DNA from 3 places in the Variovorax sp. GW531-E2 genome. Region 1 is predicted to be linked to each of the others. Evidence: predicted binding sites of a transcription regulator. Region 1 holds the regulator's gene; each other region holds the start of a gene.
The links. The regulator LexA, encoded in region 1, represses DNA repair genes until DNA is damaged. The targets are predictions, from matches to a motif close to ACTGTATNNNNATACAGT.
Positions count from the first base shown of each region.

Region 2: a site for LexA is predicted at 1,738-1,755, ahead of imuA (translesion DNA synthesis-associated protein ImuA). Genes of this name have one in related genera too.
Region 3: a site for LexA is predicted at 2,202-2,219, ahead of recA (recombinase RecA). Genes of this name have one in related genera too.

Region 1 covers NZ_JBWKXQ010000002.1:199,041-202,309, reverse strand. The annotation lists gene AC07XP_RS02410 (D-2-hydroxyacid dehydrogenase family protein) at 1-245, opposite strand, end outside; gene AC07XP_RS02405 (hypothetical protein) at 413-793, opposite strand; gene lexA (transcriptional repressor LexA) at 938-1,621, opposite strand; gene AC07XP_RS02395 (asparaginase) at 1,695-2,681, shown strand; gene adk (adenylate kinase) at 2,712-3,269, opposite strand, start outside.
Region 2 covers NZ_JBWKXQ010000003.1:165,371-168,639, reverse strand. The annotation lists gene AC07XP_RS03625 (Y-family DNA polymerase) at 1-957, opposite strand, end outside; gene imuA (translesion DNA synthesis-associated protein ImuA) at 926-1,723, opposite strand; gene AC07XP_RS03615 (ABC transporter substrate-binding protein) at 1,835-2,962, shown strand; gene AC07XP_RS03610 (alpha/beta fold hydrolase) at 2,975-3,269, opposite strand, start outside.
Region 3 covers NZ_JBWKXQ010000115.1:499-3,767, forward strand. The annotation lists gene yiaA (inner membrane protein YiaA) at 1-71, shown strand, start outside; gene AC07XP_RS31960 (SRPBCC family protein) at 84-527, opposite strand; gene recX (recombination regulator RecX) at 496-969, opposite strand; gene recA (recombinase RecA) at 1,029-2,138, opposite strand; gene AC07XP_RS31975 (MarR family winged helix-turn-helix transcriptional regulator) at 2,285-2,770, shown strand; gene AC07XP_RS31980 (response regulator transcription factor) at 2,833-3,269, shown strand, end outside.

The DNA.
Region 1 (3,269 bases):
TGGCCACCGACGCGACCGGTCTGGGAAATCAGCTTGAGCTTGGGCAGCTTCTCGATCAGCTGGCGGGAGATCTGGCTGCGCTCGCGGATGAGCACGATGACGTCCGCATCCTTGAGGCGAACCGACAGTTGGCCGATGCCCTTGACCGTGTTGGTGTAGACCTTGGCGGCGTAAGCGTCCAGCTTGGCAGCGCACTGCAGCTTGCGCACGGCGTCCTGGTAGTCGTCGAGGATCACAATGTTCATGGCATGCCATTGTGCCTCGCAGCATCGGCACGTCGCACGTGTGAACGTTTGGATACCCGGCACCGGATGGCGCCCGGGAGGCCTGTTTCAGCCCGTTGGAGGTGAATCCGCCGTGCGCATGAGGGGCGCACAGAGTGCGCAGGCACGGCGGGTTCGTTGGCACTTTCTCAGTGCAGGTGGCTGGGGCGGGGCGCGCCGCTGCCGGTTTCCGCGGCTTCCAGTGCGGCGAGCCGGTCGAGTTCGGCGCACACGTCGGCCATGCGGCCGTAAATCACGACCCGGTTGGCGCAGCCGCGCTGCGAGCCTTGCCGATCGACCACGCGGACCACGCGCAGCGGGCGGGCGGGCGTGGCGGCGGACGGTGACGCGGTCGGCGCCGGGCTGCCAGCGGTGCGCGCCGTGCAGGCCGGGCGAATGGCCACGTAGCGCAGGCCAGCGGCTGCATCGCCGCTCTCACCATGCGAGGGACGGCGGGCGGGCATCCAGCGGGTGGCCAGCGATTGCAGGGGCGACCAGAGGTCGGCGATGGCGAGGAGGGCGATTCCCATGTGAACTCCAAAAAAGTATGAGGTTGAACACAGGCAGGATTTCTTGAATCGGCCACGACAGGGTGATGGCGACTTCGCGCCATACGCCCGCCACCTGTCGCGGCCGGATGAGGTGCTGCTGCGTGTGGGCAACAGGCCCGGGGCCTACATCAGCATCGTGTTGCGGATGAGGCCGACCGCGAGGCCTTCGATCTCGAAGGGCTCGCCGGGCTGGACGATGATGGTCGGGTAGTCGGGGTTCTCGGCGTGCAGTTCGATCACCTGCTTGTTGCGCTTCAGGCGCTTCACGGTGACTTCTTCGCCCAGGCGTGCCACCACGATCTGGCCGTTGCGCGCTTCCTTCGTGGCCTGCACGGCAAGCAGGTCGCCGTCCATGATGCCGGCGTCGCGCATCGACATGCCGCGCACCTTGAGCAGGTAGTCGGGCTGGCGCTGGAACAGCGTGTTCTCGACGTAGTAGGTCTGGTCGACGTGCTCTTGCGCGAGGATGGGCGAACCCGCCGCGACACGGCCGATGAGCGGCAGCGCGAGCTGGGCCATGCCGGGCAGCGAAAGCGAGAACTGGTTGCCTTCGCGGTGGCGCGTTTCGTGGAGCGAGCGCAGCGCATCGCCCTTGAGGCGGATGCCGCGCGACGTGCCGCTGACGAGTTCGATCACGCCCTTGCGGGCCAGGGCCTGCAGGTGCTCCTCGGCGGCGTTGGCCGACTTGAAGCCCAGCTCGTTGGCGATTTCGGCGCGCGTGGGCGGCGCACCGGTGCGTGCGATGGCGCCCTGGATCAGGTCCAGGATCTGCTGCTGGCGGGCGGTAAGCTTCACTGCGAACTGCATAGTGGTTTCCTTGCGGCACTGGCTAGATATCCAGTACCTGTATTTTTAACCAGTTTTCAAAAGTTGACAAGCCATGACTCATTCCTCTTCGTCCGGGACGCGCCGCGTGGTCGTGCTGGGCACCGGCGGCACCATTGCCGGCAAGGCCGCCAGCAGCGGCGACAACATCGGCTACACCGCCGGGCAGGTGGGCGTGGCGGACCTGCTGGGCGGCATCGAGGCGCCGACCGGCGTGACGCTGGTGGCGGAGCAGGTCGCGCAGCTCGATAGCAAGGACATGGACGCCGACACCTGGCGCCAGCTGGCCGCGCGCTGCGCACACTGGCTGGCGCAGCCGGACGTGGCCGGCATCGTGGTCACGCACGGCACCGACACGCTGGAAGAGACCGCCTTCTTCCTGCACGCCGTGCTCGCGCCGGCCAAGCCGGTGGTGCTGACCTGCGCGATGCGCCCGGCGACGGCCCTGTCGCCTGACGGTCCGCAGAATGTCCGCGACGCACTCGCTGTGGCCTCGACGCCCGGCGCGCAGGGCGTGACGGTGGTGTGTGCGGGCGCGATCCACAGCGGCCTCGATGTGCAGAAGGTGCACACCTACCGCCTTGATGCCTTCGCGTCGGGCGATGCGGGGCCGGTCGGCTATGTGGAAGAGGGCGAAGTGCGGCGCGTGCGTGCGTGGCCGCAGGGGGCGCCGTTCGATGCGGCGCGGCTGGAGGCGGTGTTGAAGCCGTGGCCCCGCGTCGAGATCGTCATGAGCCACGCGGGCGCGAGCGGTGCGATCGTGGAGGCGTTGCTGCTCTCGTCGACTGAGCCCTTGCGCGGGCTGGTCGTGGCCACGACCGGCAACGGCACCGTGCACCACGCGCTGGAAGCTGCAGCGCTGAAGGCGCAGGACAGCGGCTTGGTGGTGTTGCGCGCCACACGCTGTGCGAACGGACGCATCCTGCCGAAACCCGGTGACGGGCTGCGGGACGCGGGCGCACTCACGCCGGTGAAGGCGCGGGTCGCGCTGGTGCTGGAACTGTTGGGAGTGGCCGCCCTGCCGGAGGCGGAGGGCGGCTAGGAGAAAGAGGCTGACGAATCAGCCGCTGAATCAGCTGTTCAGTGCGGCAAGCGCGCGCTGCGTGATCTCGTCGACCGTGCCCACGCCCTGGATGGCGCGGTACTTCGGCGCGGCGGCCGGGTCGGTCTTGGCCCAGGCCGAGTAATAGTCGACCAGCGGACGGGTCTGCTGGCTGTAGACGTCGAGCCGCTTGCGCACGGTCTCTTCCTTGTCGTCTTCGCGCTGGATCAGCTCTTCACCGGTCACGTCATCCTTGCCTTCCACCTTCGGCGGATTGAATTTGACGTGGTAGGTGCGGCCCGATGCCGGGTGCGAGCGGCGGCCGCTCATGCGTTCGATGATGTCGCCGAAGGGCACGTCGATCTCGAGCACGTAGTCGAGCTTGACGCCGGCCGCCTTCATGGCGTCGGCCTGCGGAATGGTGCGCGGGAAGCCGTCGAACAGGAAACCGCCGTTGCAGTCGGGCTGCGCGATGCGTTCCTTCACGAGGTTGATGATCAGGTCGTCGCTGACCAGTGCACCCGAATCCATGATCGTCTTGGCCTGCAGCCCGAGGGGGGTGCCTGCCTTGACCGCGGCGCGCAACAT
Region 2 (3,269 bases), on a different contig from region 1:
GAGCGGCACCACCACCTGGTCGGCGCCGAGCCGCACGCTGAGCCGTTCGACCATCTCGTGCAGCTTGTCGCCCTTGCGGTTGTCTTCCGGCAGGAAACTGGTGCTGGCGCCGGCCAGCGGATCGGTTTCGAGCGTGCGCAGCTTCAGCCAGCTCGCGGGCGCGGCCAGCGTGGTGAGCGCGAGTTTTTCGGACAGCAGGCGGCGCAGGTGCGCCATGTCCTGCGTGGGCTCTGCCGTGCGCACGGTGAGCTGCTGGTGCGGCGGCAGGGTCACGCCGTTGAGGCGCCGCAGGTCGAGCGTCCACTGCAGCTCGAGCGCACGCGCGCCGCGCTGGCGGGCGCGCAGCCAGATCTGCAGCGCCGACAGCAGGCGGTTGGCCGACCACATGAGTTCGGGCCCGGTCTCGGCCAGCGCGGGCAGTTCGAGCTTCTGCTCGAACACGTCGGGCAGCGTGAGCCAGGCGTGGCTTTCGGGGCGCAGGCCCCAGGCGATGTCGAGCGCCTCGCGCAGCCCGGTGCCGAAGCGCCGCGTGAGGCCGCCACGCGGCAAGGCGGCCACATCGCCCCAGGTGCGGCAGCCCAGGCGCGCGAGCAGGTCGAGGTGGCCCTGCGCGGCCGTCAGCGTGTCCAGCGGCAGGCCGGCCGGCACCTCGGCGGGCCGGTGCTCGTTGCGCGCGAACAGGCGCAGCCGCGCCAGCGCGATCAGGCTGGTGGCGCCCTGCGCGCCGCGCATGCGCGCGTCGGGCGCGGGGTTGAGGGCCAGCAGCTGGCGCATCAGCGGCGCGCGACCGCCCCACAGGCGCTCGCAGGCCGAGACCTCGAGCATCAGCGCCTCGTCCTGCCAGGCGACGTGCGGCGTGAACTGCAGCGCCCACCAGCCCAGGGCCTCGGGCGGGGGCATGTCGGGGGCGTCGGCTTCTTCGGACTCAGACGACCACTGCAAGGCGATCCAGTGCATCCGGGCCTCCTTTCCATGCGTCGATGCGCACCACCGTGGCCGACGGCGCGACGGCCGGCGCCATGGGCGGCTGCAGGCGCAGCTGGCGCCGCACGCGGGCCGCAGCCAGCAGCGCGCTCATGCGGGCGTTGCGCGCCGGCACCCGCACCGGCGCGGCCAGCGGCGGCCCCCGGCGCTTGAGCAGGTGCAGCGCGATCTGCGCCGGATCGTCCGGGCAGCGCTCGGCGCGCAGGCGCAGGCGCGCGGGCGAAGCCGACAGCGCCACCGACTCGGGCCGGCACACGAACAGCAGCACCTCGTGCTGCGCGGCCGCCAGCTGCAGCCGCCGCAGCTCGCCCACGCGGGCCTGCGGCAGCCAGGCGACGACGGCGGCGATCTCGGCGCAGCGCAGCGCCTGCTCGCAGGCCCACAGCCGCGCGGCCGGGGCGTCGCTGCGCACGCACATCAGCGCCTCCACCGGCAGCCCCTGCGCCGCCAGCGCGGTGCCGCAGGGCTCGTAAGGCGCACCGACCAGCACCACCGGTCCGCCGCGCGCTTCCACGGCCTGCGCCAGCGCGGGCAGCAGCAGGCGCCAGACATGGGCCTCGGGCGTGGCCTGCAGCAGCTCCGTCATCGCGCCCACGGGCCAGCCGCCGCCGGGCAGCTCGGCGTCGAGCGCGGCATGCCCGGTGGCCACGACCTGCGCGTCGGCCAGGCCGAGTTCGTCGGCGTGCCAGACGCCGCGGCCCGCGGCGGTGGAAAAGGAGTCGAGGAAAGGGAGGCCCATGATTGCAGTTGTTAACTGTATTTTTATACAGTATTCCCCAGGTCGCAACCAGCGATCGATTTACCTGCGAAGGCCCGCGCCTTAAGATCGGTTTATTAACAATTAGTGACTATGAGACACAAAAAGATTCATCTGCGGTTCTGGGCTCTCGCCGCGCTCGCCTTCGCCGTGGCGCCCGCCTCGGCCCAGCCCGCCAAGCCGCTCCTGATCGGCCAGACCTACGTGCAGACCGGCCCGCTCGCATCGCTGTCGACCGAGCCGCTGGTGGGCATCCGCGCCATGTTCACCGCGCTGAACGCGAGCGGCGGCGTCAACGGCCGGCCGGTCGAGCTGCGCCAGCTCGACGACGCCTACGACCCCGCCAAGGGCGCCGAGAACGTCAAGACCTTCGCGCGCGACGGCGCCGTGGGCGTGCTGATGCCCATCGGCACCTCGTCGGCGGTCGGCGCGCTGAAGGCGGCCAACGAGCTGAAGATTCCCGTCGTCGGCCCCTACACGGGCGCGGGCCCGGTGGTGAAGTTCAGCGAGTTCGGCTTTCCGGTGCGCATCAGCTTCGACGAGGAATACAGCCGCATCGTGAACCACCTGTTCACCATCGGCCTGTCGCGCATCGCCTTCGCGCACAACGACAACCCCGGAGCGCGCTCGGCGATGGAGAGCACGCAGAAGTTCATTGCGGAGCGCGGCGACAAGATGGTCGGCAGCGTGGCCATCAAGAACGACGGCTCCGACGCGGCCGAGCGCGCCGCCGAACTGGCCAAGCTCAAGCCCAAGGCCGTGGTGCTGTCGGCCACCAACGACGTGGCGGCGAAGTTCATCGCGGCCTACCGCGCGACCGGCGGCGAGACGGCCTTCTATTCGTTCTCGTTCCTGAATGGGCAAAAGCTGTTCCAGGACATCAAGAAGGACGCGGCCGGCGTGGTCATCTCGCAGGTCGTTCCCTACCCGTGGAACAGCGCGATGCCGGTGATTGCCGAGTACCAGGCGGCGATGAAGAAGATCGGCATGACCGAGTTCAGCTACGCCAGCCTGGAGGGCTACGTCACGGCCAAGGTCATGGTCGAAGGCCTGAAGCGCGCGGGCGCCAACCCCACGCCCGAGTCGCTGCAGAAGGGCCTGGAGTCGTTCAAGACACTCGACCTCGGCGGCATCGCCGTGTCGTACCGGCCCGGCGAGCACCGCGGGCTGACCTTCTCGGAGCTGTCGATGCTCAAGGCGGACGGGCGCTACCTGCGCTGAGGCTGAACCGCTTCAGCCCAGGAAGCGCAGCAGCTGCGCGTTGACCTCGTCGGCGCGCTCGTACTGCACCCAGTGCCCCGCGCCGTCGATCACCACGCCTTCGCGGCCGGGGCCTTCGCTGGCCAGTTGCGCCACCAGCGGACGCGAATCGGCGGTGACGTCGAACTCGCCCCACAGCAGCAGCGTCGGCACGCCCAGCGCGTCGATCGCGGCCTGCAGCCCGCCCGAGAGCGACACCTCCTTGCTGCGAAAGCGCGTGCCGTGGCACGAGAGGTCGTGGATCTCGAAGGCCAGCGGATCGATGGCG
Region 3 (3,269 bases), on a different contig from region 1:
AGAACGTGCGCGACATCGCCGCGTACAAGGCCGAGAACCCGCTGGCCGACGACGTCACGGCCACCGAGTAAGCCGGGCCGGGCTCAGCCCGCCTCGAGCAGGCGGCGCAGGGCCTGCAGGTCGCGCGCGATCCATCCGGCGTCGCGTGCAAAGGCCGCATCGTCCATGTGCGGCTGGCGCAGCAGCGTGAACTGCAGCTCGCACACGCCGGGCGCCACGCCGATCACGCGAAACGGCAGGTAGACCTCGGGCACGCCTTCGGGCGCCACCCAGTGGTCGAGCACGCCCAGGTCGTTGGGCGGCGCAAAGCGCATGCGGGCCTCGCCGCTTTCGGGCGTGCGCACGATCCAGTGGTCGCCGTGCGGCACCAGCGCGCTCTTCGCGAGGCCGCTGGCCCAGTCGGGCAGCCGCTTCGGGTCGGACGCGAGCGCATAGGCGTCGCGCCATTCGCAGTGCACGCGCTGCGTGATGACGCGGGACAGGGCCGCGTCGCCTTCATACGCCGTTGGGGTCGTCGCTTGGGTCATCGAAGTCGCTCCTGAGCACCTTGGACACGACGGCGCCCGAGAAACCGCGCGCCATCAGGAATCGCATCTGTTTCGCGCGCTCCTTCGCATCGACGGGCGGCGCGTCGAAGCGGCGGCGCCACAGGGCCGTGGCGCGCTCGACTTCGGTCTCCTGCAAGCCGGCCACCGCCTGCGCGATGGCTTCGGGCGCGATGCCCTTGGCCTGCAGCTCCTGCTTCACGCGCAACGCGCCCGAGCGGGCGGCACGCTGGTGCAGCACCGAGGCGACGACGCGCGGCTCGCTGATGAAGTCCTTGGCGGCCAGCTCGTCGAGCGCCTTCGCCAGCGTGCCAGGCTCTTCCTCGTGCTTCGCGAGCTTGCGCTCCAGCTCCGCGCGCGAATGCTCGCGCTGGCTCAGGAGGCGCAGGGCGCGGCCTTTGAGGGAGGGGGCGCTGAAGGCCATTCGGGGGTGGTGGGTCGCTCACGCGGCCCACGCAACACGCGAAGGCCGCTCCGTCTCACTTACTCCGCCGCCTTGTCGGCCTTCGATGCCTTGGCGGGCTTCTCGGCCTTCTCGGGTTCGGAGCCGGCGTCGGCCGCGAGCAGCGGAATGCCCAGCGACTCGCGCACCTTGTTCTCGATTTCGCGCGACAGGTCGGGGTTCTCGCGCAGGAATTCGCGGGCGTTGTCACGGCCCTGGCCGATCTTCTCGCCGTTGTAGGCGTACCAGGCGCCCGACTTGTCGATGATCTTGGCGTTCACGCCCATGTCGATGATCTCGCCCTCGCGGCTGATGCCTTCGCCGAACAGGATGTCGAACTCGGCCGTCTTGAACGGGGGGCTGACCTTGTTCTTCACCACCTTCACCTTGGTTTCGTTGCCGATGGCCTCGTCGCCCTTCTTGATGGTGCCGATGCGGCGGATGTCCAGGCGCACCGAGGCGTAGAACTTCAGCGCATTGCCGCCGGTGGTGGTTTCGGGCGAGCCGAACATCACGCCGATCTTCATGCGGATCTGGTTGATGAAGATGACCATGCAGTTGGTCTTCTTGATCGTGGCCGTGAGCTTGCGCAGCGCCTGGCTCATGAGGCGGGCCTGCAGGCCGGGCAGCGAGTCGCCCATTTCGCCTTCGATTTCGGCCTTGGGCGTGAGCGCGGCGACCGAGTCGACCACGATCAGGTCGACGGCGCCCGAGCGCACCAGCGAATCGACGATTTCGAGCGCCTGCTCGCCGGTGTCGGGCTGGCTGATCAGCAGGTCGGACAGGTTCACGCCGAGCTTCTGGGCGTACTGCACGTCGAGGGCGTGCTCGGCGTCGACGAAGGCGCAGGTGCCGGCCTGCTTCTGCATGGAGGCGATCACCTGCAGGGTGAGCGTGGTCTTGCCCGAGGATTCCGGGCCGTAGATTTCAACGACGCGGCCACGGGGCAGGCCGCCGACGCCCAGGGCGATGTCCAGGCCCAGCGAGCCGGTGGAGACCACCTGGATGTCTTCCAGCGCCTCGCCTTCGCCCAGGCGCATGATCGTGCCCTTGCCGAACTGCTTTTCGATCTGGGCCAGCGCGGCCTGCAGGGCCTTGGCCTTTTCACTGTTGGCGACCGAGATGCTTGCGCCCTTGACGACTGCGTCCATGTGGAAATCTCCTTGAATATCAACGGTTTGTGTCGGGATTCATCCATCTGCTTTTAACCACAGGCTGGATGCTTGAACAGTAGTGTAGGGGCTCGTGGCGTTTCGCAAGTCCACTTTAAAGTCAGTTTGCCTTACCATCTGAGGCCATGGCCGACCCCGCCTTTCCCACCGATCCCGACGCCTGGCGCCAGACCCACCTGGGCCGCCTGCTGGGCCATGCGATGCGCCGCTTCGACGAGCGCGTGCTGGCGCTCATGGCGCACGACATCGACGTGCCGCTGGCGCTGTCGAACCTCGCGGCGCGCGCGCAGGTGAGCGCGGCGCACATCCACATCACGCGGCACCTGGCGCGCGAGGGCTCGCGCCTGACCGAGCTGGCCGAGCGCGCCGGCATGACCAAGCAGGCCATGGGCACGCTGGTCGACCAGTGCGAGGCCTGGGGGCTGGTCACGCGCGGCCCCGACCCGCTCGATGCGCGCGCGCGGCGCGTGCTGTTCACGGCCGACGGGCTGGCCTGGCTGGACGCCTTCCGCCGCGCCGTGACGCAGACCGAGCGCGAGTTCCGCGCCAGCGTGGGCGACGAGATCGCCACCGTGGTAACCATCGGACTCGAAGCCTATACAGCGGGCTAGACTCGCGTTGAGACAAATGTGAACAGCGCCGGCATGGCGCCTGAATCCGCCGGAGGTGGCTCATGCGAATACTGATTGCCGAAGACGACCAGGTGCTGGCCGATGCCCTGTTGCGCAGCCTGCGCACCTCGGGCGCGGCGGTCGATCACGTGGCCAACGGCTCGCAGGCCGACACCGCGCTCATGACCCACAGCGAGTTCGACCTGCTGATCCTCGACCTCGGGCTGCCCAGCCTGCACGGCATCGAGATCCTCAAGCGCCTGCGCGCGCGCGGCTCGCAGCTGCCGGTGCTGGTGCTCACGGCGGCCGACAGCGTGGAAGAGCGCGTCAAGGGCCTGGACCACGGCGCCGACGACTACATGGCCAAGCCCTTCAGCCTGCAGGAGCTCGAGGCGCGCGTGCGCGCCCTCACGCGGCGCGGCATGGGCGCCACCAGCAACGCGATCCGCCACGGCCCGCTGGTCTATGACCAGGCCGGCCGCGTGGCGACCATCGACGG